DNA from 3 places in the Moorella sp. E306M genome. Region 3 is predicted to be linked to each of the others. Evidence: riboswitches for the same ligand, from Rfam matches in the RefSeq annotation. Region 3 holds a riboswitch; each other region holds the start of a gene.
The links. A riboswitch is a leader RNA that binds a small molecule or an ion and turns the genes downstream of it on or off. The one in region 3 is predicted to bind cyclic di-AMP.
Positions count from the first base shown of each region.

Region 1: it holds a riboswitch for cyclic di-AMP, as region 3 does, so the genes downstream of both, FLZ89_RS12620 (alpha,alpha-trehalose-phosphate synthase (UDP-forming)) here and FLZ89_RS15975 (CAP domain-containing protein) in region 3, are expected to answer to the same signal.
Region 2: it holds a riboswitch for cyclic di-AMP, as region 3 does, so the genes downstream of both, eam (glutamate 2,3-aminomutase) here and FLZ89_RS15975 (CAP domain-containing protein) in region 3, are expected to answer to the same signal.

Region 1 covers NZ_BJKO01000001.1:2,440,137-2,450,166, reverse strand. Annotated here, with positions in the region: gene FLZ89_RS12625 (amylo-alpha-1,6-glucosidase) at 1-2,035, opposite strand, end outside; cyclic di-AMP (ydaO/yuaA leader) riboswitch at 2,162-2,308, shown strand; gene FLZ89_RS12620 (alpha,alpha-trehalose-phosphate synthase (UDP-forming)) at 2,418-3,875, shown strand; gene otsB (trehalose-phosphatase) at 3,850-4,605, shown strand; gene galU (UTP--glucose-1-phosphate uridylyltransferase GalU) at 4,677-5,585, shown strand; gene FLZ89_RS12605 (acyl-CoA dehydratase activase) at 5,627-6,586, opposite strand; gene FLZ89_RS12600 (acyl-CoA dehydratase activase-related protein) at 6,642-7,730, opposite strand; gene FLZ89_RS12595 (acyl-CoA dehydratase activase-related protein) at 7,727-8,731, opposite strand; gene FLZ89_RS12590 (spore germination protein) at 8,721-10,030, opposite strand, start outside.
Region 2 covers NZ_BJKO01000001.1:720,421-730,450, reverse strand. Annotated here, with positions in the region: gene FLZ89_RS03805 (molybdopterin-containing oxidoreductase family protein) at 1-1,583, shown strand, start outside; gene FLZ89_RS03800 (4Fe-4S dicluster domain-containing protein) at 1,590-2,285, shown strand; gene FLZ89_RS03795 (formate dehydrogenase subunit gamma) at 2,278-2,955, shown strand; gene FLZ89_RS03790 (PIG-L family deacetylase) at 3,085-5,196, shown strand; gene FLZ89_RS03785 (hypothetical protein) at 5,197-6,183, shown strand; gene FLZ89_RS03780 (phosphatidylserine decarboxylase) at 6,177-6,893, shown strand; gene FLZ89_RS03775 (DedA family protein) at 6,890-7,492, shown strand; cyclic di-AMP (ydaO/yuaA leader) riboswitch at 7,542-7,760, shown strand; gene eam (glutamate 2,3-aminomutase) at 7,877-9,130, shown strand; gene FLZ89_RS03765 (amidohydrolase family protein) at 9,381-10,030, shown strand, end outside.
Region 3 covers NZ_BJKO01000001.1:2,117,194-2,127,223, reverse strand. Annotated here, with positions in the region: gene ruvC (crossover junction endodeoxyribonuclease RuvC) at 1-325, opposite strand, end outside; gene FLZ89_RS10955 (2-hydroxyacyl-CoA dehydratase subunit D) at 496-1,545, shown strand; gene FLZ89_RS10950 (2-hydroxyacyl-CoA dehydratase subunit D) at 1,545-2,810, shown strand; gene FLZ89_RS10945 (acyl-CoA dehydratase activase) at 2,840-3,607, shown strand; gene FLZ89_RS10940 (amidohydrolase) at 3,666-4,784, opposite strand; gene FLZ89_RS10935 (hypothetical protein) at 4,899-5,456, opposite strand; gene FLZ89_RS10930 (YebC/PmpR family DNA-binding transcriptional regulator) at 5,526-6,284, opposite strand; cyclic di-AMP (ydaO/yuaA leader) riboswitch at 6,487-6,613, shown strand; gene FLZ89_RS15975 (CAP domain-containing protein) at 6,667-7,326, shown strand; gene cysK (cysteine synthase A) at 7,328-8,248, opposite strand; gene FLZ89_RS10915 (CooT family nickel-binding protein) at 8,385-8,576, opposite strand; gene FLZ89_RS10910 (DUF3842 family protein) at 8,569-9,000, opposite strand; gene yunB (sporulation protein YunB) at 9,171-9,836, opposite strand; gene tyrS (tyrosine--tRNA ligase) at 9,894-10,030, opposite strand, start outside.

The DNA.
Region 1 (10,030 bases), 320 kb from region 3:
TACTGGTACCGGGTATTAATAAGGGCCGGGAAATATAAAGGGTATTCTCCCGCACCTCGATGCCCAGTAAATTCTGTAAGAAGGTAAACAGGCTGCCCACCGCCCAAGCCTGGGGGTCACAGGCAACGGGGTAACGCACCGGGCCGCTCAACCCCCGGCGGGTAAAACCACAAAACAGTTCCGGCCAGCGCCGGTAATTAAAGAAAGAGCTGGCGGCGAAAAGGCCGCCGGCCAGCCGCGATAACTCTTCAAGGCATTGATAGCGGCGCAGGCCGGCAGCGATAATGGCATTATCGTGAGGCCAGACGGAACCGTTATGGTAGCTCATGGGGTTGTATGCTTTTTCATTTTTACTCATGGTACGAATACCCCAGCCGGAATAAAAGTCCCCCGCCAGCAGGCGCCGGGCCACTTTCCGGGCCCGCTCTGGTTCCAGGATGCCGGTGAAAAGGGCGTGGCCGCCGTTGGAGACCAGGGTGGTAAGAGGTCTTTTTTTGCCATCCAGGGCAAAAATTAAGTATCCTTCTTCTTCCAGCCAGAAATCCCGGTTGAAACGCATTTTTAACCTGCTCGCCTGCGCCTTCAGCTCAGTCGCCGTTCTCTTGTCCCCCAGGACTGAAAATAAGTGGGCTGCTTCAAGGAGGGCCAGGTAGTAATAGGCCTGGACTTCTACCAGGGCCACAGGTCCTTCGGGGATGCGCCCTTCACGGTCGACTACGGCATCCCAGGAATCTTTCCACCCCTGGTTGGTCAGGCCTGCCGACGATTCCCGCTGGTATTCCAGGTAACCGTCACCATCTAAGTCGCCATAACGCACGCACCAGTGCAGGCAGCGCCTTAAAGGGGTGACCATTTCCTGTAACAGATCCTGATCTAAAGTCCACCTGTAGGCGGCAGCAAGGAGGATAATAAACCACAGGGTGGCATCTATGGAACCATAATATGGACTGTGGGGTACTTCCTGGCAGCGGGTCATCTCGCCCCGCCGCAACTCATGGAGTATTTTTCCCGGCCTTTCTTCCCGCCATTTGTCCACCTGCTTCCCCTGGTAACGGGCCAGGAACCGCAGGGTATGGCGGGCTAGATCCGGGTTTAAGATAAGGGTCTGCCAGGAAGTGATGAGGGAATCCCGGCCAAAAGGAGCGGTATACCACGGTATCCCGGCGGCAATAATTTTCCCCTCCCCGGGATAATCAATTTCCAGGGCCTTCAGGTCGGTGATGGCCGTGCGGAACATATCATTAATAAAATTGTTATCCGTCCAGATCTGGGTGCATTCCTTTTGCCACTGGTGGTAAGAACCGGCCAGCTCTATGGTGGCTGCGGCAAAAAGGTCGCTGATATGCGTGGCCGGGAACATGTTTTGCCCGTCGGGTTCAATCCTTAAGTACAGGTAAAGCTTTTTTTGGGGGGGCAGGGTAAGGTCATAGGTAACTTCCGCCCGGCCCGGCCGGCCTACAATACTGGTCGGTGCCGGTTCGAAGGTAATATGCGTAGTCTGGATCACGTTGTCCAGGCCCAGGTAAGCGAGGATTAACCCCTGGTGGTGAACTTCTGTTTTTAAAAATTCTCCCCGGCGCTGGCGCCGGCTGCCGCGAACTTCAAAAACATCCCGGAAATCAGCACCGATGGTAAAATGAAGGTTTAAATTTACGGGGAAAGGATTAAAATTGATTAAGCGTAAACGCTGGTAGAGGGCCCCTTTAATCAGCCGCAAAAGGCGGAGGTGGATGGACTGGGCTGGTACTACTTTACCATCACTCAGAGCAAAAACGGGATTGGTTAATTCAATCTGGGTAAAATGGCTGTCGCGCACAGAGGAGGAAAGGAAAACAGGCCGCCACCCGCCAGCGGTGAGTTCCAGGCAGTTTAGATAACGGGTATCATTATAATACAGGCCCAGGCTGCTGTTGTCCTGGTCAATAATGGAACCATCCGGCAGGGAAATAAGGAAAATATTCCCTTCTTTTAGGACTTCTGTCCGGGGTTCCAATACACATGGACTATTGCGTAAATCCAGGGACGTTTCCAGCATATATCACCCTCCTGTGTGTTTTTAGAAAGATTGAGCGGTTTTTGGAATTTATTTCCAATATATAAAACGTAATATTTGCATTTCGTTACCAGTATGATATAATAAATATGATATAATTAATTTGTATATCCTGGAACGCTGAATTGCGGTGCAACAGCCGTAAGCGGGGGACCCATTTTTCCGGGGTGAATCTTGCCGGTTAATTCCGGTGAGTAGGGCTAACCTTCAGCCCGAATCCGTCAGCTAACTTCGTAAGCGTGGAAGGGGATATATCGATACTTACATACCCCGGTCCCTCGGGGTTTAATTTTATTTTTAATTTTATTTTAAAGGAGTGAAGTAGGTCTCGACAATAGGCACAGGCTAAAAGGAGGTATGCTAAGTGGCTAAAAAACAGGCTGCTAAAATTATTATGGTTTCCAACCGGGGTGCCTACAATTTGCAAGCCACTGACAGCGGTATCCAACCTGTACCGGCCATCAGCGGCCTCGTCTCGGCGGTAGAACCATTCTTAAAGGAAAAGGGTGGTGTCTGGGTTGCCTGGGGCGGGCGCGATGCGCCACAGGACAATACTCCCGGGGTACGTTTACCGGTTCCCCAGGACGATCCGGCCTATACCTTCCGGGAGGTTCCCCTGACTGCCGAGGAAATAAAGCTTTATTACCACGGTTTTACCAACAGTGCCCTGTGGCCCCTGTGCCATTATTTTTTAGAAAAGTGTTGTTATAACTCCCTGGAATGGGAAACATATGTTAAAGTCAACGCTAAATTTGCCGATGCTGCACTTATGGAAGCCAGGGAAGGCGATACCGTCTGGGTCAACGACTATCACCTGGCCCTGGTACCGGCCCAAATCCGCCACCGCAAGCCGCAATTAAAGCAGTTCTTTTTCTGGCATATCCCCTTTCCCCACCACGATCTCCTGGCCACCCTTCCCTGGGCGCCCCAATTCTTGCGCGGTCTCCTGGGCACCGATGTCCTGGGCTTTCATTTGCAATCTTATGTCGATAATTTCCTGAATGCCGTCGCCACCCTGCTGGATGCCCGGGTGGATTTTGAGCACAATGTTGTCTACTGGCAACAGCGGCGCATCCATGTCGGTGCCTGGCCCATGGGTGTCGATTACCAGGCCTTCCAGCGCCAGGCATTAGATCCGGCTACCCGGGCCCGGGCTAGAGCCTTGCGCAGCCAGTTTGGTGTTGAACACCTGGCCCTGAGTGTAGAAAGGCTGGATTATACCAAGGGTATCCTGGAAAGGCTGCTGGCCTGGGAACGCCTGCTGGAAAAAGTACCCGAATGGCGCGGCCGGGCGGCCCTGGTCCAGATTGCCGTACCCAGCAGGACGGCCGTACCGGCCTACCGCCAGCTAAAGGAAGAAGTAGAAGCTGCCGTGGGCCGGATCAACGGCCGCTTCAGCGAAGGTAGTTATCGCCCCGTCCACTACTTCTGGCGGGGCCTGCCCCGACAAGAATTGGTAGCCTATTACCTGGCAGCCGATGTCATGATGGTTACGCCTTTGCGTGATGGCCTGAACCTGGTGGCTAAAGAATATGTAGCTTCCCGATATGACGGCAGCGGGGTCCTGGTCTTAAGCCGCTTTGCCGGTGCCGCCCAGGAATTGAAGGGTGCCGTCCTCGTCAACCCATACGATATTGATGGCATGGCCATGATTTTAAATACAGCCCTGAACATGGGCCGGGCCGAGCAGGAAAAAAGAATGCGCCTGATGCAGGAAAAGGTACGCCGCCATGATATCCGCTGGTGGTTGACCTGTTTCCACCAGGCCATGATGGCCCGGGAAGGGGAAACACCCAGTGTCTCCGGCTCAGCTAGCAGCTAAAGTCCGTGATTACCCCGAAGTGCTCCTTATGTGTGACTATGACGGCACCCTTGTACCCCTGGCGCCCCGGCCAGAGCTGGCCCGTCCCAATATTCATCTCCTGACCTTGCTGCGGCAGCTGGTATCCAGGCCAGGCTTCCACCTGGCCATAATTAGTGGCCGGGGTCTAAAGGACCTGCAGGAGTTGCTGCCAGTGGCAGGGCTTTATCTTGCTGGCCTGCACGGGGCAGAGGTAGCTACACCGGAAAGGCAGGTAATCAATCTCCTGCCTTCCGGGCAAGAAGATATCCCCTGGAAAGATATTTTTAGGCTGGCCCGCCAGATAATAGCAGATATTCCTGGAGTTTTTGTAGAAAATAAAGGTGAAGCTATAGCCCTACATTACCGCCTGGCTGACCCAAAGCTAGCTGCGATAGCCTTAAAACAGTTTCGCCGGGCCATGCAGCCCTTTTTAAATAACAATGTCGAACTGCTTTCCGGTCATAAAGTGCTTGAAGTTCGTCGCCGGGGCATAAACAAGGGCTTGGCGGTAGCCTACTTCACCAGGCAATGGCCCCGGTCATTACCCGTCTATTTAGGCGATGACCGGACCGATGAAGATGCCTTCGCTGCTTTGCCCGCCGGCGGCCTGGCCATCCGCGTAGGTAACGGGGTTGCCAGCAAAGCCCGCTATTTTTTACCATCCCCGGCAGAAGTTGTTCAGTTCCTGGAGCTTCTGATCTCTTTATAATAAAAGGCCAAGTCTATCCCGGACCCGAGAACAATAAAAATTTTAAAATCCTGAGAACGAGGTGATATTTGTTGTCAACGGTACAGAAAGCCATCATTCCAGCTGCCGGATGGGGCACCCGCTTCCTGCCGGCCACCAAGGCCCAGCCCAAAGAAATGCTACCAATTGTTGACAAGCCAGCCATCCAATTCATAGTCGAAGAAGCCGTTAATGCTGGAATAGAGGACATCCTCATTATTACCGGGAAAAACAAACGGGCCATTGAGGATCATTTTGACCGTTCCCTGGAACTGGAGAACCTCCTGCGGGAAAAGGACAAAGAAGACCTGCTGGCCCTAGTGGAAAAGGTGGCTGAACTGGCCGATATCCACTATATAAGGCAGAAGGAACAGCTGGGGTTGGGACATGCCGTTTACTGTGCCCGTAAATTTATCGGCCAGGAGCCCTTTGCCGTCCTGCTGGGGGACGACATCATCGTGAACCACCCCTCATGCCTGGAACAGATGCTGGAAGTTTACAATGAAGTTAAGTCTGCAGTAATTGCTGTCCAGGAAGTACCACGGGACGAAGTCAACCGTTACGGCGTCATCGAACCCCTGGAAATCAACGGCCGTCTCATCGAGGTTAAAGACCTGGTAGAAAAGCCGCGGCCGGAAGAAGCCCCTTCTAACCTGGCCGTAATCGGCCGTTATATCCTGGTGCCGGAAATCTTCCCCCTCCTGGCCGGGGTAAAACCTGGGGCCGGTGGTGAAATCCAGCTAACCGATGCCCTTCGCCTGCTGGCGCAGCAACAACGGGTTTATGCCTACCGTTTCCAGGGTAAGCGTTACGATATCGGTGATAAATTGGGCTTTCTCCAGGCTACCGTAGAATTCGCCCTGGCCCGCCCGGACCTGGCCGGGCCCTTCCGGGAATACCTGACGAGTATAATCTCTTGGTCCCCGGGTAATCTGGAGGTTGCTGCCGGCAAAGAAAAGTGAGCACCATACGCCCCCTGGCGGTTCTACCAGGGGGCGTAGTTTTATACCGCTACGGCGTTACTCCATTTACCGCAGCGGTCGCCCCAACGGGCCAGGACCTGCCGTCCTTCTCGCAGTTCCACCACTTCACAGTGATTAGCGCAACCCTGGCACTCAAAACCACCGGTACGGAATTCCCGCTCGGTAAGATCAAAGCCCCTAAAGGTGCTTGCTTTAGGCTGCATTTCCCTGGCCAGCAGGGCGGCCCCAAAGGCTCCCATGACACCGTAGTGTTCGGGGACGATTACCTCCGTCCCCAGGGCACGGTTAAAAGCCTGGCGCATGCCAGCATTGGCCGCCACCCCACCCTGGAAAACAACAGGCGGCAGGATTTCTTTCCCTTTGCCGACGTTATTTAAGTAGTTACGTACCAGAGCCTCACATAAACCAGCGAGGATGTCCTCAAGGGGATGACCCTGCTGTTGTTTGTGAATCATATCGGATTCGGCAAAGACGGCGCAGCGCCCGGCAATACGCACCGGACTTTTGGCCTCCAGGGCGCGGCGACCGAAGTCTTCAATGGGGATCCCTAAGCGGGCCGCCTGCTGGTCCAGGAAGGAGCCGGTACCGGCCGCGCAGACGGTATTCATGGCAAAGTCCGTTACTATGCCTTGGCGGAGGATGATAATCTTAGAATCCTGGCCGCCAATCTCCAGAACTGTCTGCACCCCGGGAACGGAGAAGCTGGCGGCCACGGCATGGGCGGTAATTTCATTTTTGATCACATCAGCCCCTACCATAACAGCTGCCAGGGAACGGCCGCTGCCGGTAGTACCGACACCTGCGACGCATGTACCTCTGCCTAAAGTAGCTGCAACCTGGTGTAAGCCTTCCTGGATGGCCTGGATTGGCTGGCCGCGGGTACGCAGGTAGACGGTGGTAAGTACCTGCCCTTGTTCATCCAGGGCTACAACGTTGGTGCTCACCGAGCCAACATCTATACCAAGGTAAATCGTTAGCATTCTTTATCAACTCCTCCAAAATTAACTCTATCGCAGGCTGGCATTGTCTCCCTCGCTACCTGTGCCCTTGTGGAGCGCCCTTCTGCCAGCGGAGCATATCTACGAAGGCTTCCAGGCGAGTCTGCAGGCCGGCTTCGCCCGTCTGTTCATCCAGGTAAATAGTCATCACGGGTATGCCATTAGCCTCCTGGACAGACGGCATCACGGAGTGGGCGACTATTTCCGGCATGCAGGTAAGGGGTGCCAGCTGAATGATGCCGTTGCAACCCTGCCGGGCAAAGGTAACTGTATCCCCTACCGACTCCCAGCCATGACCACCGACAAAGTGGTTGAGAAAGGGCGGGGCTGTTTTTTCCGGGTTGTGGCCGGGCAGGGGCAAGAGACCTTTAAACAGGTTATCATTAATCCAGCGGCTGAGGAAAAGCCCCCGGACCACTTCTACCCCCAGAGCCCCCAGGCGCCTTTCGATATTCAGGTTAACCAGGGGTTCGAGGACGGTATAGATTTCGCCAACAATACCCACCCGCAGCACCGGGCCGTTGGTATGCCGGGGTATTTTCGCCATTTCGCTTTTTACTTTTTTAACGATCCTTTTAATCTCCCCGCTGCTGCCGGCCGCGTCTAGCTCCCGCAAAGCGCGCTGGAAGACGGCATCGGCCTGACCGGGCTTTGCTTCCCTGGGCCGCAGTCGTTGCAATTCCTGTTCCAGGGAATCGACAGCGCAGGCCTTTTGCCAGGCCAGGATTACCCCACGTACCCCTTCCTGCCAGGGCCTGCGGTTCAAGTATTTAACTTTATCCCAGACTTCAGAAAAATGAACATCCGGTGGTTCAAAGATCACCATCTCATAGTCGCAGCCGATGTCCCGGAGGATCTCCCGCTGCACCTGGGCGTAATACCCGATGCGGCAGGGCCCCACCCCGCCGGCCATGACGATGGTATCGGCACCCAGTTCTTTTGCCTCCAGGAAATTACCTAGGTTGACCTTTAAGGGCAGGCAGGCCGATTCCGGCGCATGACGCACGCCCAGTTCCATGGTGCGGCGGGTGCAGGGCGGTGGGACCACCACCTCCAGGCCGATGCCTTCCAGGGCTGCCTTCAAGACCAGCCAAAGGTGGCCCATATGGGGAAAAGTTACCTTCATGCGGTTCGCCTCCGGCAGAGCATATCCATGAAAGCCTCCAGCCTTGTATTGAGGCCGGCCTCACCGGTATGCTCGTCTAAGGTCAACAACAAAAAGGGCTTGCCCCGGCGGCGAGCATAGCGTTCGGCCAGGTCGCCCACCAGGGAATCGGGACCGCAGCCAAATGCCGTCAGGTGAATCAGGCCGGCAACGTTTTCCTGTTCCATCAGGTACAGGGCCGCCCCCATGATTTTCCGCCCCAGGGTCCAGTAGAGGCGTTTCGGTAGTTGCCGGCAGGCTGTTTCTACCTGGAGAGTGGTTAAATTTTCGGGTAAAATCACCTTTCCTCCTAACTTTTTCACCTTTCCGGGGATATCCATGCCAAGGTATTGGTCATAGAGAAGGTAACCGTGGCCAATAACCCCTATCTGCAAAGCGTCGCGGCTCTCTTTGCCCTGGCTGGAACCAGAACGGTAAACTCCTGAAGCCGGCTCTTCCTCTCTGCAGTCAGCTGCAGCCATACTATCTCCCTGCTGCCCGGCCAGCCAGGCGTGGTAACGGGCCTCCGCTGCCGCTGTTGCCAGATCGACGCGATATCCCTTCACCCCCAGTGACCTGGCCATTCCCTGCACAGCCGCAGCCAGGCCTTCCTCAGGCCGGCGGGCAAGATTGACCGTAGTATCGATAATGGGCGGGCAGGGCTTTAAGGCCGCCCGCAGCATGTCAGGCAGGCCCATGAGTTTGGGGCAGATAAAGCTCTTTTTTTCCACGCTGACCAGCCGGGGTACAAAAAGGGCATCTACCCGAGAGGCCAGCCAGGCAGCGTGACCGTAATAGACCTTTACCGGCAGGCAGGCTTCGGCTACTGCCAGGCTTACCCCCAGGTCCATAATTTCCCTGCAAGTTGGTGGCGAAACTATCACTTCGGCTCCCAGGGCCTCAAAAAAGGTTTCCCACCAGGGGCCGTAGTAATAATAAAAGAGGGCGCGCGGCACCCCCAAACGCCACTTTTTATTTTTCACGGTTATCATCCTCGTCTTTCATAAATTGCGACCAGATGCGTTTTTCCCGCTCTAAGGGCTTGCGGGCCGGTTCCGGGTAGGGTTGCCGGTCTATGTCAAGGGGGTGGAGAGCACGAGGACGTAATTTTTGTAAGGGAACCGGTGGCCGCACAAAAATATCTTTTAATGCACTGCCGTTAAAGGGTATCAGGGGCCAGAGATAGGGCAGGCCGAATGATTTGGTAGTAAGCAGCAATAAAAAGGCCCCAAGGGTCACGGCCACAAAACCGGGCAGGCGGAACAGCCCTACGCCGGCTAACAAGGCAATCCGTACCAGGGTATTGGCCATACCCAGTTCGTAGCTTGGCGTCGAAAAGATACCGACGGCGGCAATGGCCATATAAAGAATTACTTCCGGGTTAAAAAAACCTACCGCCACGGCAATATCGCCTATCAACACAGCGGCTATTAATCCTAAAGCCGTGGCCAGGGCTGTAGGGGTATGAATGGCCGCCATGCGCATAAGGTCAATGCCCAGTTCGGCAAGGATAAATTGCCATACCAGGGGGATAGCCCCTAATTTTTTAGGCCCGATCCATGACAGGCCAGGAGGTAGCAGTTCCGGCTTTAAGACAACGAGAAGCCACAGTGGTGGTAAAAATACGGATATAGCAACGCCTAAGAAGCGCACCGTGCGTAAAAAAGTACCAATCAGAGGGGCCTGGCGAAATTCTTCGGCGTGCTGGAGATGGTGGAAAAGGGTTGCCGGGAGGATCATGACGCTGGGAGAAGTATCCACCATCACCAGGACGTGCCCCTCCAGGAGATGGGCGGCGGCTACATCCGGCCGTTCGGTATAGCGTACCCGCGGGAAGGGATTCCAGAAACTTCCCGGGCCAATAAACTCCTCCAGGGATTTTTCCGCCATGGGCAATCCATCCATTTTAATTGCTTTAATTCTTTCTTTAATGGTATCCACCAGGCGCGGGTTGGCGATATCCTTGATATAAACTATGGCCACGTCAGTTTTTGAACGGCTGCCCACTTGCAGGATTTCGGTTCGCAGTTTGGGGTCACGGATGCGGCGGCGCAAAAGGTTGGTATTAAATAAAAGGGTTTCAACAAAATTGTCGCGGGAACCGCGGACTACCCGTTCCAGGTCTGATTCCTCTGGATTGCGGGCGGGATACTTCCGCACATCTATCAAGATAACCTTATCAAAGCCGTCAACAATCATTACAACGCCGCCGCAGAGAATTTTATCGACAGCTTTATGCAGGTCATCCAGGGCTTCGACTTCAATGTAGCTTAGATACTGCT
Region 2 (10,030 bases), 1.4 Mb from region 3:
ATGTCAGGTACTACGTTGCCTTTGGCCGTAACCTCACAGGAGGTATTAAAAACCCTGACATTCAAAAGATAGTTGCCGCCAAAGCAGAAGGCGCCCACCTGGTGGCCGTAGACCCGAGGTTGAGTGATTTTGCCTTCTATGCCGATGAATGGCTCCCCATCAGGCCGGGTACCGATCTGGCCATGATTCTGGCCCTGATTAATGTTATCATTAATGAAAATCTGTATGATGCTTCCTTTATAGCCGAACGTACCGTTGGTTTTGAAGAATTGAAAGCCGGGGTGGCCGCTTATACCCCTGAATGGGCGGCCAAAATCACGGGAATAGACGCGGCGACCATCGGCCGCATCGCCCGGGAACTGGCAGCCGCCAAACCGGCAGCAGCCGTCGATCCCGGCTGGCATGCCGTTACCGGTTCCCAGTATTACAATAGCGTCCAGACGGCCCGGGCCGTAGCCGCCCTCAACGCCCTGTTGGGGAACCTGGGTGCCAAAGGCGGCCTGGCCTTCCCGTCCAGGATTAAGCTGGGTGATCCATCCAGTATCATGGGCCCCAAACCGCCGGCGGCGGCGGGGCCGCGCTGGGATGGGGCCGGCAGCGAGAAATGGCCTCTCAATAAAGCCCACGGCATGATCCAGGTTTTCCCTGAGAGGGTCAAAAAAGATAAACCATACCCTATCAAAGCAGTGGTAATCCAGCACCTGAACCCGGTGCGCTCCAGTACGGATTCCGGGGCCTTTATTGAGGCGTTGAAGCAATTGGAACTTGTGGTGGTCATCGATATCCAGATGAACGATACGGCCTACTATGCCCACTATGTGTTGCCGGAAGCCACCTACCTGGAAAGGTACGACCCCTTGATGACGGCGGGCAACAAAGTGGTGTTGCGCCAGCCGGCAGTAGAGCCCCTTTTTGATACCAGAGGTGCTGAAGAAATCATCGCTGGCCTGGCTAAAGCCGCTGGTTTAAGTGAGTACTTTAACTTTACCCTGGAGCAATATAACGACGCCCTGCTGGCTCCCCTGGGCCTGACCCAGGCGCAGCTGGCCCGGGTAGGGGTAGCCGAAGTAGAAGCCCAAAAACCCGATTACACCAAACTCAAGACGCCTTCCGGCAAAATTGAGCTGGCCTGCCAGGCCTTTGTCAAGGCCGGCAGCACCCTGACCCCGGCCTGGGAGCCGCCTCTGGTGGAACCGGGGGTAGACGAGTTCCGTTTCATCCAGGGCCATGTACCCATGCACACCCATACCTCTACCGACAATAACGCCTACCTGCACGCCATCATGCCGGAAAACGAGCTCTGGATCCATCCCGGCCGGGCCGGCAAGCTGGGCATCAAGACGGGGGATCTCGTCGAAGTGACTTCCCGGGTAGGCAAGGTTAAAGTGAAGGCCCGGGTGACGGAAGGCATCCATCCCGAGGCAGTTTTCCTGGCCCATGGCTTTGGCTGCGGTGTTCCTTTAAGAAAGCTGGCCTATAACAAAGGCGCCAATGACAGCGCTTTGATACCGATTATTACAGCGCCTGTCTCCGGGGCGGCGGCCCAGTGCGAAACTTTGGTGACGGTACGGAAGGCAGGGTGAGTTTAGATGGCTAAGTTTGGTATGCTCGTAGACCTCACGCGTTGTGTAGGCTGCCACGGCTGCACCGTGGCCTGCCAGGCCAGGTGGGACTTATTACCCCAGGTGCAGTTTACCAAAGTCCACCGTTATGAGATGGGTACTTTCCCCAAAGTCAAAGGCGGGGTGGTAACCACCCAGTGCATGCACTGCGACGATCCCCCATGTGCCCGGGTCTGTCCTACCGGAGCTACCCGGAAACGTGCCGATGGTATTGTTGTAGTTCATGAGCAGGAGTGTATCGGCTGCCGCTACTGCCAGTCGGCCTGCCCCTATGACGCCCGGAGCTTTAACCCGGAACGGAATATTGTCCAGAAGTGTTATTTTTGCTATGACTTTGTAGAGAACGGGCAAAAACCGGCCTGCGTGGACACCTGTATGGCCGCGGCCAGGATTTTTGGTGACCTGGAAGATAAGGGGAGCGAATTATCCCAGGCCATAGCCGCCAAAAAAGCCGTCCAGATTAAGGGAACTTCCATCTTTTACGTACCGCCGCGGAACCTGGATACCTCCGTCCTGCCGCCGGATTTCCAAGAACCCGGTGCCGTACGCATCTGGCAGGATATTGTCCACCCGGGCGGGAAGACCATTATGGGCCTGGCTGCCGGCGCCGTAATTGCCGGTTTAGTGATCAATAATATTAAAGGGGGCGGCAACAATGACTGAAGAAAGGGTGGAGCGCTTTAACCTGGCCGAGCGCCTGGGTCACTGGAGCCATGGTATCTCCTTTGTCGTCCTGCTGCTCACTGGTTCAGCCCTGGTCTTCCGGGGTTACGCCAGCTTGATAGGACCCGAAGGGTTGCGTCTCTTTCGCAGCATTCATCACGTTATGGCCTATCCCTTTACTTTCCTAACGGTAATTATCCTCCTTTTTGGTACGCCGCGAAGTACATGGCAATGGCTGAAGGAGTGCCTTACCTGGGGCCGGGACGACTTCCGCTTTATTGCCGCTTTCCCCCGGGAATTTTTCGGGCTGAAGGTGCAGCTCCCGGAGCAGGGCAAATTTAACGCCGGGGAAAAGCTCAATTCCCTCCTGACCATTGCCGGCTCTATTTTAATGGCCGCTACCGGCTGGATCTTGCTTCTGCGGGACAGCGTGGCTCCTGCCCTGGTGGCCTGGGCCCTGCCCCTGCACTCGGCCGGCGCCCTGGTCATGGGCGGGGTCATCCTGGGCCATATTTACCTGGCCCTGGGTCACCCCAATTCCCGCGAGTCCATCAACGGCATGCTATCGGGTAAGGTAGCGGCCAGGTTTGCCCGCGAACACCATGCCCGCTGGTACCGGAAACTAAGAGCTGGAGAGGATCAGGTGAAAGGACAACAAAAAATTGCTTGACAAGACCTGTCCGGTGTTGCCCTGGATTAATTCCAGGGCAATAATATTATTTTAGAAGGAAAAGGTTTGTTTTGTAGCGAAATAAACAGGAACTATGAGATAGACAAAAAGGTACAGGAGAGAAAAACAGTGGCAGGTGCAGGTCGCTATCAAAGGGGTGTCAGCGCCGTTATCCCGGCCTACAACGAGGCGGCTACGGTAGGTAAAGTAATTGAGACTTTAAAACAAGTGGCCAGCATCGCCGAAATCATCGTGGTCAGCGACGGTTCGGAAGATGCTACGGCCAGTATTGCCCGCCGTCACGGTGCCCGGGTAATTGAGCTAGAAATCAATGGCGGTAAAGGGGCGGCCATGACCGTCGGTGCCCGTGCAGCCCGGGAAGACATTCTGCTTTTCCTGGATGCCGATCTGGAGGGGCTGACGGCAGCCCACGTCGAGGCCCTGGTTGCCCCTTTGCTGACCGACAGCGCGGATATGACGGTAGGCATCTTCAGCCGGGGGAGGTCGCTTACGGATCTGGCCCAGGTGGTGGCTCCTCACCTTTCCGGGCAGCGGGCCATCCGCAAAGAACTGTTTCTGGCGGTGGGGGCAGAAAAAAGCCGTTTTGAGGTCGAAGTATTGCTCACCAGTGAAGCCCGCGCCCGGCGCTGGCGGGTACAGAAAATACCCCTGGCCAATATGACCCATATCATGAAGGAAGAAAAGCGGGGGTTGTACCGGGGTGTAATCGCCCGTATGGGAATGTATAAAGACATCCTGGGCTATATCTTGCGCCTGACGCGCAAAAAAATAAAAACACGTCCGGTAGCGATCCTGTTTTTACTGCTTTTCCTGGTGGCAGCCTTGAATTATGATATCCTGACCATGCGGGCTGCGGCAGCCGCAGCCCGGAATATTCCTGTTCTCGATCTTCCGGACGGGGGCAACCGCATTCTGGTCATTTCGCCCCACCCCGATGACGAAACCCTCGGTGCCGGGGGCCTCATCGCTGAGGCCAGAGACCGGGGGGATGCCATAAAGGTAGTTATTATGACCAACGGCGATGGTTTCCGGCGGGGAGTGGAAAAGTTCAACGGTCCTTTGCCGGCAGGGTCCAGTGACTTTTTGCAATACGGGCGCTTACGGCAGCAGGAAGCCCTCGCCGCCCTGGGAACCCTGGGAGTTAAAGCCGATGATGTCATTTTCCTGGGTTATCCCGACGGCGGCCTGGCCCCTATCTGGCTTGGTTACTGGGGGCAGGACAGGCCCTATACCTCCGTTTATACCCGCCAGGCGGCGGTACCCTATAAACTGGCTTTTGCTCCGGGTGAGCCCTATACTGCTCCGGCTTTATTGAATACTCTAGTAGCAATCCTCAAAGACTACCGGCCCATCGATATTTATGTAACTGATACCAATGACAGCCACCCTGATCACTGGGCCACGGGGGCCTTTACCCTGGCGGCTATAGGTAAAGTTCGGGGAGAAGATCCTTCTTTCAGGCCGTATCTTTATACCTTTGTTATTCATACCGGGACCTGGCAGATGTTGCCTGTAATCGAGCGGCAGGCTAAACCCCTGTTGCCCCCCGGCTATTTCCTGGGCCGGGGAACACCCTGGTATCAACTGCCTCTGTCGCCGGCAACCCTGGCCCGGAAGAAAAAGGCCCTGGCCGCTTACCGGACCCAGGAACTGGTCATGCCGACCTTCCTGGCCAATTTTGAACGGCCCAACGAAGTTTTCTCTCACCTACCAGACCAGCAGTTGGTACAGGATGATAGCAGTGCCGGAGGAGACGGCGAGCCAGCTTACTGGCCGGACTCGGCTCGGGTAGCACTAGATCCGGCTGGCGATCAGCTGACCAGGAAACTGGAGAATGGTGGCGATTTAAAGGCAGCTTACCTCTTGCAGGCCGGTAAAACTACCTATGTACGCCTGGATACCTGGGGCCGGCCGGGCTTTCCAGTGACCTATACAGCCAGCATCTACCTGTTGCCCGGTGAACCTGAGGGCCAGGTCCGGCGCTTCCTCTTGCAGGTGGATCCCGGTGAAAGGCAAGTCAGATGGCTGGCCCGACCGACTGGTTATAACCCAGGGGCTGTGCGGGTAATCTACCGGGAGCACAGTGTTGAAATAGCACTACCCGGCCTGGTGTCGCCGGGAGAGCATTACCTGATGTTTGCCGCCGCCACATCTATCGGTAAAATACCCCTGGACCGGATACCGTGGCGCCTTTTACGTGTAGGCGGGGGCGGTTTGTAAATGGCCTCCATCCTCTTTGGCCTGGAAGAAGAAGTCTTTATTACCGAACCGGACCGGCCAACCCTCCAGTCCCTGTACTACCTGGCCCGCCTCCTCTGGCGGGACCCGGCCGATTATTATACCCATACTGCTTGTAACTTTACCCGGGGCAAGGACCTGCGTTTCGGCCTCATGAGCGGCATTGAGATTTCTACCGGGGCCTTTGCGGCAATACCAGACCTCCTGGCCGATTTGCAGCGCCGTCGCCGGGAGCTGGCGGGTGTCTGCTCCGGCCTGATCGTCCCGGTGGGACACCTCTTCGACCAGGAGGAGCCTACCAATATCTGCGGCATGCACGTTCATATCAGCGGTTTCCCGGACCGCGAGCGGGCCTACCGCAACCTGGTCTACTTTTTGCCTCTCCTGGCCTTGCTGGTAATTAACTCTCCCGTTGCCGGCAACCGCTGTTACGGCCAGTCCTACCGGTGGGCAGAGGCTTTTGCCATCGGCCCTTTACGGGATGACAGGCGCTACCGTTTTCAGGATCTTATTGAATCCAAACGCCTGGGTACCCTGGAGATTCGGGTTTTCGACCCGGTGTGGGACCTGGAACGCATCCGGATTCTCCTGGAGTGTATCCAGGCCATCCTCCTGGCTGATGCAGATTATCCCGGTGATATAAAGGTTTATAATGGCCTTCGCCTGAAGGTAGCCAGAGAGGGTTACATAGAGGAATTACGCCCGGTTTACCGGGACTTAACCCGGCTCCTGCCGGTGCCGGAAGACCTGTTCCGCCGTACCCCGGCCGACACCGTCAAGGAACTCTGGCTCCGGGAGGGTACTCTGGCCACTTATGCCGCCCTGGACAATGCCTACCGCAATGGGGTCTTGAAGCCCCGGCCCTTGCGACCGGTAAAAGTCAGCTGGCCCTTGATGCTGGCCGGCTTTTGCGGTTATTATTTACCCAAAATGCCCTATAATATCAAGAAAGTGTGGTCGGAATGGTGACCTTTTTTAAGATCCTGGCGGGCCTTGCCGCCATCGGCGGTGGCATCTTCTGGTACCTGCGCAAGGTATGGTTTTATCGCGACCCGGTGCGGGTGGCGCCGCAAGAGGAAGGGGCCATCCTGGCCCCGGCCGACGGCAAAGTTGTCTATATCAAGCCCTTTCGCGATGGCCGGGTGGTAGCGGAGAAACTGGGCCGGCCCATTCCCATTGAGGAAATAATGAAAGCTCAGGGCCTTAGTAACAGGGGCTGGATCGTTGGTATCTATATGTCTCCCCTGGATGTCCATTTTAACTATGCTCCCATTGATGCCCGGGTGGAGAATATGGTCCATACCCAGGCCAGGGTGAATTTGCCCATGGTCGACCTGTGGGAATATATTCGCCTCACCTATCTCCGGCGGGCGGTAGATCTTTTCAGCCACCGCTACCGCCTGGTAAATGAACGATTGACCATCTTCTTAAGGGGCCGTGACGTGCAGCTGGCCATGGTGGAGATTGCCGATAAGTTTGTCAATAAGATCAAATGTTTTATCACTCCCGGCCAGGCCGTTACCCGGGGCCAGAAGGTCTCCTTTATCGAACGTGGTTCCCAGGTAGACCTGGTTATCTTCAAGGATGATGTAGAGTTTGCCGTCCGGGTGGGCCAGCAGGTTTACGGCGCCCGGACGGTGGTGGCCCGTTACCGGGCGGCAGGCAGGGCAGAGCAGTGACGGCCGTCCATGTCTATATGGCTCTCTTTGGCCTGCTGGTCGTTGAAGGTATGGGTGTCCCGGGCATCCCCTTTGAGCCGGTCTTCCTGGCCGCCGGTTATTTAATCGAGCGCGGGGAGATGAACTTTTGGGGGGCAGTGACGGTCGGCAGCGCCGGCAATCTCCTGGGCAACTTGATAGGTTACTGGCTGGGGGCCAGGCCGGGGCGAGGCATAATCGAACGCTTTCTCCACCGGGGCTGGGGTCCGGACGGCCTGGCCACAACCCGGGACTGGCTGGACCGCTTTGGAGCGGCGGTAATTATTTTTGCCCGCTGGTTTGGCCCCATCAGGACGCCGACCATCTTGGCAGCGGGTGTCCTGGGAATGAATCCCGGCATCTATGCCCTTTATTCAGCCCTGGGCGCCTTTACCTGGACTATGGCTTGGCAGTACGCCAGCTGGAAGGGGGCCCATTATCTCCTGGCGTGGTGGTACCTTTACCGCCGCTACGCCACCTGGTGGATGGATATCCTACTGGTCCTGGCATTCCTGGCGGTTACCGCCGGTTCTATCTATTATTGCTGGTACCGGCTAATGGTAAGAAATGGAAAAGAATAAGTTTGACAAATCCCGTATCTTGTGTTAAAATTATTTAGAACAAATGAATAAAAGCAGAGCGCTGAATCCCTTTTCAGGGAACGGGGGAACCAGTCTTTTGGGGTGAATCCCCGCGCTCAGTAGTCTTTACGTCTTCCCTAAAATCCCGTTATCCTAAAGGAAATTTTGGATAAAGCAAAGGAGCAACGGAAGAGAAACTGAGTGCGGGGTAGGGTTAGCTTTCGACCCGAACCCGGCAGCTAACTTCGTAAGCGTGGAAAGTGAAAGAGGCATCGTACCCCTTTAATTTCTTGTACCCAAAACCCCGGTTCAGGCCGGGGTTTTATTTTATAACAGGAAGGGAGGTAGAAACTCGTGAGTGTCTGTCCAAACAAAGGGAAGCTGATGAGTAGAGAAGCCAAAAGGGAAATTGCATTGCAAAGGGCAGCTGAGTTAAAGGCCAGGATTATTGATTACCTGGACGCCAGAGATACCATCCCCAGCGGTTTGGAAGTCGCAGCGGAGATTGAAGCCAGCCGGCAGCGGATTATGGCCTATTTTGGTGCCAGTGAAGATGACTGGCAAGACTGGCGCTGGCAATTGCAGCATCGGATTACCTCGGTTGACGTCCTGGGGGAATTAATTCCCTTAACCGAAGCGGAAAAGGAAGCCATCAAGCGGGTCGAGCGTACCTACCGCTGGGCCGTTTCGCCCTATTATCTTTCTCTCATGGGCAAAGATGCCAGCTGCCCCATCCGGCGGCAGGCCTTACCCAGTGCCGCCGAGTTGGAGGATAAGGTCGGGGTACTCGACCCCATGGATGAGGAGCTGACGTCACCGGCACCGGCCATTACCCGGCGTTACCCCGACCGCTTGATTATTAACGTCACCAACCAGTGTGCCATGTACTGCCGCCACTGCCAGCGGCGCCGCAATATCGGTGAAGTTGACCGGAGCCGCAGCCGCCGGGAGCTGGAGCGGGCCCTGGAGTATATTCGCCGCAACAAAGAAATACGCGATGTCCTGATCACCGGCGGCGACGCTTTAATGCTGAGTGACGCCACAATCGACTGGCTGTTAACGGAACTGGATAATATACCTCATGTGGAGATTAAGCGCCTGGGCACCCGGGTGCCGGTTACTTTGCCTCAGCGTATTACGGCGGAATTATGCCGGGTACTGGCCAAGCACCCGCCGATTTACCTTAATACCCAGTTTAACCACCCCCGGGAGGTTACGGCGGCAGCGAAAGCGGCCTGCGATCGCCTGGTGCAGGCCGGGGTGGTCCTGGGAAACCAGGCGGTTTTATTAAAGGGCATCAATAACCATCCCTTTGTTATGAGGAAGCTCAACCAGGAACTGTTGAAAATCCGGGTACGGCCCTATTATATCTTCCACGCCAAGCCGGTTAAAGGGACGACTCACTTTATCACTTCCATTGAGGAAGGCGTGGAAATAATGGAGCAGCTGCGCGGTTATACTTCCGGCCTGGCCGTACCTACCTATATAATCAATGCACCCCACGGGCTGGGCAAGACGCCCATTTTACCACAGTATGTGCTGGCCTGCAATGACGACCAGGTCATCCTGCGGACCTGGGAAAAGCGGACCCTCTTTTACCCCAACCTGGGATGCCAGAAAGAACAGACTAAGGCTTAAAACAAAAGCGCCGGGCAATTCCGGCGCTTTTTACATACCATCTCCCTGATGGGAGCCCGGTGACACATTAAAATCCAAATAAAATAAACGTAACACCGTTCCTGATACCGGACCATAATTTACCAAAATCTCTGGCATATTCGGCATAAAACAAGAGAATCCTTGTTTATTGACCGTTAAATTTTCCTGTGGTAGGATTAAGATTGGGTTAAATATAAACCAATATAATTATCAGGAAGGAAGATAAAAATTGAATGATTTGTTAATCAGGCGCGCGCGGCTCATGGATGAGCCGGGAACTGTTGATGTAGCCATTAAAGACGGATACATTGTTGCCGCCGGGGGAGGAGTGGCCGGCTCGGCCCGGCAAATGGTCGATGCGGCAGGGAGACTCCTGATACCGGCCTTTGTCGATGCCCATACCCACCTGGACAAGGCCCTGACGGCGCCCCAGGAAGGCGCAGGCTCCCTGGCCGAAGCCATTGAGGATTTCCAGCGGCGCAGCCGCAAAATGGATAAAAATGATTTTATCGACCGCGGCCGCCGGGTGCTTAAAATGGCCTTGCGCCATGGGACGGCTACCATGCGCACCCATATTACCGTCAACGAAGCCCTGGGCCTGCGAGGTGTTGAAGCGGCCCTGGAACTCAAGGAAGAATTTGCCGGGAGAGTTGACCTGCAAGTATTTGCCATGGCCGGTGAATTGGAACCGGCACCGGCACCACCTTTAAAGGAACTCATGGAAGAAGCACTGCGCCTGGGGGTAGACGGCCTGGGCGGTGCCCCCCACCTGTCCGAAAGGATGCAGGAATGGGTAGATTATATCTTTGACCTGGCCATGCGTTATAATGTCTTGATTGATTTCCACGTTGATGAGACGGATGCTCCTTCGGTTGCCTC
Region 3 (10,030 bases):
TGACTTCCAGGGGCGTGTACTCGGCAACGGGAAGGCCCGCATGGGCCGCCGCGAGCAACGCTACCCCCCGGGCCTGGCCTACCGCCAGGGCCGTACGGCTATTTTTATTAAAAAAAAGTTCTTCAATGGCCATAATATCCGGGTGGTGATTTTCTATTATTTCCTGGAGGTGATCGTAAATCATGACCAGGCGCCGGCTTGCTTTTTCCCCTGCCGGCGTCCGGATGCAGCCATAAGCAAAGGCCTGCAGCGGCCCGGCATTCCTCGCCTCTATCAGGCCATAGCCAACAATGGCGGTACCAGGGTCGATTCCCAGGATCAACATCCTTTTATTCCTCCCTGGCAATTATTCGACGTCAAAGATAGTAGTTCCTTTTTTTGTACCATGCAAACTAATATTTCAGGCCAATTTTCTATATCTTACCGGCTCGAAAGAGTTATAATATATCTGGATACCGGCAAGACCTGCCAGGTTTGAATCGAGGGGAGCAAGAAATGAGCAAATTGATGGGCTGGCTGTGCCACTATACGCCGGTGGAAATTTTAACGGCTCTAGGGTACACCCCATACCGGCTGCTGGGACGAAAAGGCAATAACCCGCGCGCCGCTACATATCTGCCGGGGAACCTCTGCCCTTATGTCCAGAGCTGCCTCGAGGCAGCGATCAAGCAGGAGTTGCCACCCCTGGCCGGCGTCGTAATCGCCCGCTCCTGCAACGCCATGATCCACCTGGCTAACGTATGGCCACGCTATGGATTAAAAGGTAAGATCCTCATCCTCGAGGTGCCCCGCCGCCTTGATGACAACGCAGTTTTCTATTTCAGCCAGAATTTACGCCGGCTGGCGTCAGAGCTCGCTCATTCCGGGGAGCGGCAATTAAATGAAGAACGCTTGTGGGCGGCCATTAGCTGGTGGGAAGAACAAAGGGCCGCCTGGCGTAAGCTTTTAACCTGCCGGGCCGCAGGCGAAGACCCTCCGGGTGGGGAGGAAATCATGGACGGGCTGGCCAGGTGGCAAACGCCCCTTAACCAAAGAGAGGCAGAAAAATGGGAGACGGTTATTAATCGGTTAGCCAGGCAACCCTGTAGAAAATCCGCCCGGCGGCCGCGCTTGCTGCTTTCCGGAAGCATCCTGCCGCAAGAATTGATTGCCATGGTAGAAGCATGCGGCGGTTTATCTGTTTTCGAAGACAGCTGCAATGCCCGGCGCCTTTTATTAGCCCCCGCCGTCGGGGCAGAAGGTGACCCCTACCTTTATCTGGCCAGGCTCTACCTGGGAGGCCCCCCCTGTCCCAGGATGGTAAACGACCGCGAGAAACGCTGCCGGTACTGGGCCGAAGCAGTAGATCGATTCCATATCCAGGGAGTCATTTACCATGCCATGAAGTTTTGCGATGCCGCCATGTACGACTTCCTGGCCCTGAAGAGCTTTTGTGAAAAGAGGGGGTTACCCCTCCTTCGCCTCGATGGGGATTTCAGCGGTGGTAACCGGGGCCAGTGGCAGACGCGGATAGAAGCCTTTCTAGAAATGCTGGAGGTACGGTAATGGATATCTATCAGTTATTGCGCTCTTATCTGGGATCGACTTTGCGCCAGCGCGCCATAAGATCTCCCTGGACATATAGACTACTGAAGCAGGCCGTGGCAGCCCAAAAAAGACATTATCCCTGGCAGGCGGCCCACCGGCTGCTTCTCAATACCATCGACCAGGCAGCAGCAGCTTTTTTACAAAAAGGGCCGGTGATCTGGCACAATGTTTTCTTCCCCACCGAGGTCCTTTATGGTCTGGGAACAGTTCCCTTCGCCCCGGAAGCAGCCGCTGTGGTGGCTACAGGTTTGGGAATAGCCGAGAGGGCCTTGCAGCGGGCTGAAGGTGATTGGGTAAGCAGCGAGGCCTGCTCCTTCCACCGCCTGGCCCACGGTTGCGACCGGGAAGGTTACTTCCCGCCGCCAGGAGCGGTAGTATGCAGCTCTCACCTGTGCGACACTGCTCCCCAGTCCCTGGCGGCCACGGCAGCTTACCACGGGGTGCCTTTTTACCTTTTAGACGTACCCCATCAGCAGGACGATACCGCCCTGGAATATGTCGCCCGCCAGCTCAAAAGCATAACCTTTTCCCTGGTAGAAACCTTAAACCTGGCGTGGGACGAGGACCGTTTTCAAGCGGCCCTTGTTAACTCCAACGCAGCCCGGGAACGCCTGCTGGCAATAAACCGCCTGCGCCAGCAGCGCCCGGCCTGCATCCGGGGGGAAGAAGCCCACAGCTTTATTTACCTCATGCTAGCGGGTTTTGGCGCCGCAACCTCGGTGGAGGTTTACGGGGAACTATTGACGGAACTGGCTCAGCGTTACCGGGACCAGCGCCGGGCCGTGCCGGAAGAAAAGGCGCGTTTGGTATGGTTGCACCTGCGGCCCTATTACCCCAACGCCATTTTCCAGATTTTAGAACAGGAGGCCGGAGCGGTGGTAGTTTGCGAAGAGATGAATTATGTTTATTGGGAACCCCTGGACCCGGAAAGGCCCTTTTACAGCCTGGCGCGTAAAGTTTTAAGCCACCACGGCCTCGGCCCTATAACCAGGAGGATAGAAGCTATCCTGGCCATGGTCGACGCCTACCAGGCCGGCGGGGTTATCCATTTTGCCCACTGGGGTTGCCGCCAGAGCACAGCCGGTTTGCGCATGTTGCAGGATGCTTTGCGGGAAAGGGGCATACCTTTCCTCAACCTGGAGGGCGACTGCGTCGATCAAAGCAAATACGCCCCAGGCGCTGTCAGGACGCGCTTGGAAGGTTTTCTGGAAATGTTATTATAAAGAATAAATTACTCCGGGAGGTTATATCCTTGAGCCTAACAGCGGGAGTGGATATCGGGTCCCTGACGACCAAAGCAGTTGTAGTCCGGGACGGCCGGTTGGTGGGCGCCGCCGTCCTGAAGAGCGGCGTTGACAGCGCTGAGATTGCCAGGAAGGCTTTACAGGAGGCCCTGGAACAAGCCGGGTTTAAGGAAGATTCCCTGGACGGCATTGTCGCCACGGGCTACGGTCGCATCCGGGTTCCCTTCGCCCAGCGCCGGGTTACCGAAATAACCTGCCACGCCAGGGGAATTTATCACCTCTGGCCGGACATACGCACGGTCATCGATATTGGCGGCCAGGATAGCAAAGTTATCCTCCTGGATGACGGCGGCAAAGTGCGGGATTTTGTCATGAATGAGAAATGTGCCGCCGGCACCGGCCGTTTCCTGGAAGTCATGGCCAGCGCCCTGGAGGTCCCGGTAAAGGATATGGGGACCCTCTCTCAACAGGCAAGCCAGGGTGCCAGCATTAGCAGCATGTGTACCGTCTTTGCCGAATCCGAAGTCGTTTCCCTGGTAGCCGAAGGCCGGCCGGTAGCAGAAATTATCAAAGGCCTGCATAATGCTATCGCCCAGCGGGTGGTGGCCATGGCCCAGCGGGCAGGCTGGGAAGAGCCGGTAGCCATGACGGGCGGGGTGGCCAAAAACCCGGGGGTTGTAAAAAGCCTGGAAGAATACCTTGGCACAAGCATCCGCATACCCCCGGACCCGCAAATAATTGGAGCCCTGGGGGCAGCCCTGCTAGCGGCCGGGTAAGGAAGGCCCTATACCGCCCCTGAACAGCCCCCAACCATGATCGGGGCCAACCACCTGCTTAGCCGTTATAGAGCTCCCAGTTGGCCCGCGCAAAAAGGTCCAAAACCTCCTCGAAATCCAGATGATGGCTGCCTTTCAGGAAAGCGACCGTAGCAGCCGCTTCCCGGGGATCGTGGCCTTCCACAGGTGCGTCGGAGCCGGCCAGCAAGCGGATACCTTTATCCCTCATGAGCCCCCAGGCGTAGGCTGTTTTCATGCGCTCCGGGCCCAACCTTTGCACAGCCCATGATATTTCCCGGGAAAAAATGGGCTGGATACAGACCGGGATCGCGAGTTCCGCCAGGGTATCCAGCTGCTCCTCCCGGGCGTATTGGACGTGTTCCAGGCGATCCAGGGGATGGCGGCTCTGCCGCACAACACGCAGGAATTGGTCAACGGCCCGGTCGCCGATGGCGTGAGCGGCTACGGGTTTACCTTTTTGGTGTACCTTCTCAACCAGAGAAAGGAGGGCCTCATCAGTGTAATTCAGCAGGCCATAGTTACCGGGATCGTCGGCATATTCTTCCGTAAGGGCCGCGGTACGAGCGCCCAGACCCCCGTCCAGGAAGACTTTAAACCCCAGGGCTTCATCCAGTAGCTCGAAATCCACCGTGTAGAAATCCACCTCGACCACCTGGTCCAAGCCCTCAAAGAAAGGGCGCTTGTCCCGGTCCATTCCCATATCGATGGCTTTAATTATCCCCAGTTGCTTCAATTCCCTTAAGCCCCGGGATAGGATGTCTCCTGGCTCCAGGTTGAGGCTAGCCACTAAAGTATTTAGGAGTTTAAATGCTTCGGCCTCATGGAAGAGCCCGTTTTCCGCAAAAAATCCCAGCCTCTGCATGGCGGCCGTATTGGCTGCGGCCAGGTGCAGGCAAGTCCGGACTATTACCACCGGCGTTGATCCGAAGGCGTGATCCAGGAAGGCCCGCCCGGGGATAATTTTTTCGGCCAACCTTTCCTGGTTAAAGCGTACCCCTACGGCCCACCCTTCAACCAAACGAGACTTCAGGGTTTCCACCAGTTCCTCAAGGCTTAAGCATTTTTCCAGGTTGGCGAAGCGATTGAAGATGGCAAATTCCCATAAATGTAAGTGGGCATCCAAATACCCCTGGCGGCAGAGCGTTTCTTGTGTCATGTTTATCCCTCCACCCTAAGCTTAAACCCGGGGCTTCGTTTATACAAGGTTTTTTTAAAAGAAATCATGTTTAAAAGGTGGAGGTATGAGGAGCAAAGGGGTAAATGCCGACCTTTAGGGGCGAAATTCGTCCAGGCTATCCAGGGCTTCCAGGACCTCTTGTTCGGAATTGAATTCTGCCTGGTCATTTTCTATTTTTTCCCGCCAGCTGGGCGGCAAGGAGGCAACTTTCAGGTTCGTTACCCGCATTAGTGGTCCCAGGCTGCCGGCCGGGCCCTGATAAATAGCTACCAGGCCATCCTTGACGGCCAAATGGCGTCTGGGTGCATCGGCAGGGCACAGAGCATCTACCTCCTGGATGATGACCAGGTGTTCCTCCTCCCGGGTTATGCGCCAACCCTCGGCCGGTGGGAAAAGAAGGTTCATTTCTTCTTTATCAGCCCAGTTCCACTTGACCCCTGCCGGTAGAGGAATGGGTTCCCGGTGGCCACAGTAGCGATAATATCTCTCCAGGTGAGGTTCCTCCAGTACCCTTGGCTCCAGAAGACCCGGCACCTTTAAGATAACCGGCCTTTGCCCGGTACTTACCCTGGCTTGCTGGTAAGCCACCAGCCCCCCGAGGAGAAAAATCATAAGGCCAAGAACAAAAAAGCGCCGGCTTGCGTCGCCCAAGGTGGCACCTCCTTATAACAGAAATTACCACCTTCTAGCTTTGCCGGCGCAACAAGGTTTTATACCTGCTTATAACTCCAGCTGCTCCAGAACGGCAGCAGGAATGTCGGCGTTGGTATAAACAGCCTGGACGTCATCGTGATCCTCCAGGCGGTCCACCAGGCGCATGACTTTAGCCGCCATTTCCGGATCGTCAATGGTTACTGTAGTCTGGGGTACCATTGCTATTTCGGCGCTAGTAATATTAGCTCCGGCTTCCTGCAGGGCTTTCTTTACCTTCTCCAGGTCTTCAGGAGCAGTCTTTATTTCCATGGCGTCAGGGGCACTATCATCAATATCTTCTGCTCCGGCCTCAATAGCCTGGAGGATTAATTCTTCCCGGGTTTCTCCCGCCGGAACTTCGACGCTAATGACCCCCTTGGGGTTAAACATCCAGGCTACACAGCCGCTTTCCCCCAAATTTCCACCATTGCGGGAAAAGATATACCGGATTTCTGAAGCCGTGCGGTTACGGTTATCCGTAGCAATATTTAACAACATGGCTACGCCTCCGGGACCATAGCCTTCATAAACCATTTCTTCATAAGCTGCGCCTTCAATCTCGCCGGTACCGCGCATAATGGCCCGCTGTATATTCTCATTGGGCATATTGACTTCCTTAGCCCGGGCGATGGCTGCCTTCAAGCGCGGGTTACCTTCGGGGTCACCGCCTCCCTGCCGGGCAGCAATGATAATCTCTCGCCCGATTTTAGTAAAAAGGCGGCCGCGCTTTTCATCCATCTTGGCCTTACGATGTTTTATATTGGCCCACTTGGAATGTCCGGACATGCCTTTACCCCCCTCTCACCTCTAACTGCCGTTAAAATTCTAACATACAAAACCGCAGTTAAGCAATAAGCCTCATTATCTACATTACCCGCTGCCGAATATGTCTGTAATATTTTACCTCGAAGACGCGGCCAATTTTATGTTAACTTTTTGGCACCTATATGGTAAAATTCTATTTAGTAACTTTCATTTCACGCCGTGGCCACCAGAAACGCCGAATTTCCTTTTATGAAAGCGGGGGAACCAATTTTTCTGGGGTTAATCCGTGGCAGGGCTAACCTTTTGCCCGTACCCGTCAGCTAACCTCGCAGGCGTTGGAGGGGGATTTTTTACTGGTCCGCCAAGCGTTAAAGTAATCTAGTTTGTAAAGGAGGGGTTAGTTTTGCGGTCTAAATTCAAAACCCTGGCCGCATCCCTGGCTGTAATATTAATTGTTACCACCCTGGCCATCGTACCGGTCACGCCTGTTCAAGCAGCAACTTACACAATTTACAATGGTAACTATTATGCTTTCCATTTCGCACCGCAAAATTATTTTTACATCAGGTATTACCGCCCGCAACCGGCACCTCAACCTCAACCGGCTCCAGCACCAAAACCGGCACCGGCTCCAACTCCGGCCCCTCAACCTGCATCCCAGTCTGCTACCAGTAGCTACCAGATGAACCAGTTTGAGCAAAAAGTCGTCGACCTGGTCAACGCCGAGCGAGCTAAAGTCGGGCTGAAGCCGTTAACTGTAGATTTACAGCTGGCAAAAGTAGCACGCCTCAAGGCTGAAGATATGCGGGATAATAATTACTTCAGCCACGAATCGCCTACCTACGGATCTTTCTTTAACATGTTACAGAAATTCGGTATTACTTACCGTACCGCCGGTGAAAACATCGCCGCCGGCTATCGAACGCCCGAAGCCGTGGTAGCTGCCTGGATGGGTAGCCCCGGCCACCGCAGCAATATCTTAAACCCCAATTTTACGGCCATTGGCGTCGGCCATGCCAAAGGCGGCAGGTACGGTAACTACTGGGTGCAGCTATTCACCTAATCTACCCTATTTTAAAAAGTTCGGTGCTCAGATAACGCTCGCCGGTATCCGGAGCAATAGCCAGTACTTTTTTACCTTTACCCAGGCGCCGGGCCACCTGCAGGGCGGCATAGACGGCTGCACCGGAAGAGATACCCACCAGCAGGCCTTCCATCTGAGCCAGGCGCCGGGCGGTCATGAGGGCGTCTTCATTGGACACGGTAACAACCTCATCGATTACCTCGCGGCGCAGGACCTGCGGGATAAAGCCGGCCCCGATGCCCTGGATCTTATGGGGGCCCGGCCGGCCCCCGGAAAGGACGGGGGAAGCTGCCGGTTCCACAGCAATTATTTTTATCCCCGGAATTTCCTGCTTTAAAACCTCGCCGACGCCGGTAATGGTACCCCCGGTACCCACTCCGGCCACAAAGGCATCCAGGTCTTTGCCCATTTGCTCTAAAATTTCCCGGGCTGTGGTACGGCGGTGTACATCAGGGTTGGCCGGGTTTTCAAACTGCTGAGGCATAAAATAATCAGGGTTTTCCCGGACTAACTCCATGGCTTTATCTACGGCCCCCTTCATACCCAGGTGCCCTGGAGTTAGGATAAATTCAGCGCCATAGGCCGCCAGGAGTTTGCGACGTTCAATGCTCATGGTTTCCGGCATGACAATGATTAAGCGGTAGCCGCGGGCCGCTGCAATCATAGCCAGGCCAATGCCGGTATTGCCGCTGGTGGGCTCCACGATGGTGGCACCCGGTTTAAGTTTTCCTTCTGCTTCCGCAGCTTCAATCATACTGAGGGCAATTCGATCTTTAACGCTAGCCCCGGGGTTAAAGTATTCCAGCTTTACATATATTGCCGCCCCATTTTCCACCAGGCGTTGTAAGCTTACTACTGGCGTCCGGCCGATTAGCTGGGTTATGTCGGCGGCTACTTTCATGGTTAATTTCCTCCTTAATGTATACTTTTCATATCGGAATTAATCATATTTTAACTTCCGGTACAGATTATGTCAAGTAAAAAGCCACTGCTTCTCTACTATTATGCAGTGGCTTAGCTGGCATTAATGTCTGGATTTAAATGGCCTCCAGGAAAATTTTATGATCGACCAGGGCCATTTCTTTGATGCGGGCACGCAGGATTTTCTTTTTGCCAAAGATATCTTCCATGAGGATACCGTCTTCCCGGGGCACAATCCTGTCAACATTTTCAAAGACCAGTTCTTCTTCCCCGCCCTCTTTCAAGAGATAAGCATTGGCTTCACACATCTTTCCGGGTTCCTCCTTCGCAAAAGGTTTTAAGACGCCGCGCCAGGGCGTCAATCAAGTGGGGTAAGGGTTCAGGAACAACACCAATTATTTCAACGCCGGCCTTATTTATAGGCAGGAGAAATTTACGCGCCGGGCTGGCGGCAATGGCCGCGGCCATGGCCGGCGTCAGTTCCCCCAGCATGGCGTCGGCTATAAGGATGGCTACGGAACCGGTGATGACATCTACCCGGGGGGCGTTATAGATGATGGCCCTTTCACCGGTGGCCCCTTCATTGGCCCCGGCTTTGAGCATGGCTACGGTAGCGGCAGCGTTAGTCCCCAGGGCCAGGATTTCTACCTCTGGCGGTAGTTCTTCCCTGAGCCTTACGGTAATATGCTTGCCGATGCCGCCCCCCTGCCCGTCTACCACTGCTATCCGCAGGTGTAAACCACTCCCTGGTGAAAAATGTAAAAAGGGCCACAGGGAACCTTGTCGACTTCAGTGTCGACTCCGACCTCCTCGTGGCCTTCCATCCAGCGCGGTCTCCACACCGCTTTATAATATAATATTCGCTTTTAAAAGCCCGATTCCTGCATGGTGAACAAGAAAAATTAAAATTGTGGCGTTCGTAAAATACCTTTCACAAAGTCAGACCCCAGGGAAATATAGGTCTGGGGAACGGGGCCGACAATAATGGCCTCAGCCACCGGAATGGTTGAGGTAACCGTTACCTGTTTCCTGGTGAAGGGAGCAACTACCTGGACTTCGCTCTCTACCTGGAGGTAAATGCGGTGGCGCGTCTGGTTGATGCCGGTGGCTTCAAAGGTATCCCCTACATTGACGTTAACGGTACCTATGGGAATAAAACGCAGCGGCACCGGGGGACCGTAGGCTGCCAGGAGTTTTATCCCCAGCACTTGCCCCAAGGGTAAGTAATAGGTTTTCCCCTTCAGCTGGGCCAGGCGCTCCTGGACAGCCAGCTGGGCCTGGGCCTGAAGGCGGCTGATACTCAAAGCGTCGGCCTGCATGAAAACTATCCGGTCATCACTGCTTCCGGGTTGAATCAGGCTATTATAACTTACCTGGCCAGTTATTTTATCCAGCACTGCCTGTTGCATGGCCTCGGTAGCTGCCCAGCGGGCCTGGGCATAAGCTACCGTTTCCATAGCCAGGTGCAGGCGCCATTCCAGCAGGAAGAGCACCAGCAAGCCGGCTACTAAGACGAGCGCCAGAGCTCCCATTGGCTGCCGTCCCAGTCGCCGCCACCGCCGCCGCAAGGCAAACCACCCCCATATAGAAGTATACTCCGGGGGAGGTTAAAATGTGAAATACTTTTAGTGAGGGGCAAAAGAAACACGCAGCCGCGCAAATTTGCGCTTGCCGGCCTGGAGAACCTGGCCGTCGTGTACAGCTATTTCCGCGTCTGGATCAAGCAGGCGTTCGCCATTGAGTTTTACTGCTCCCTGGCGGA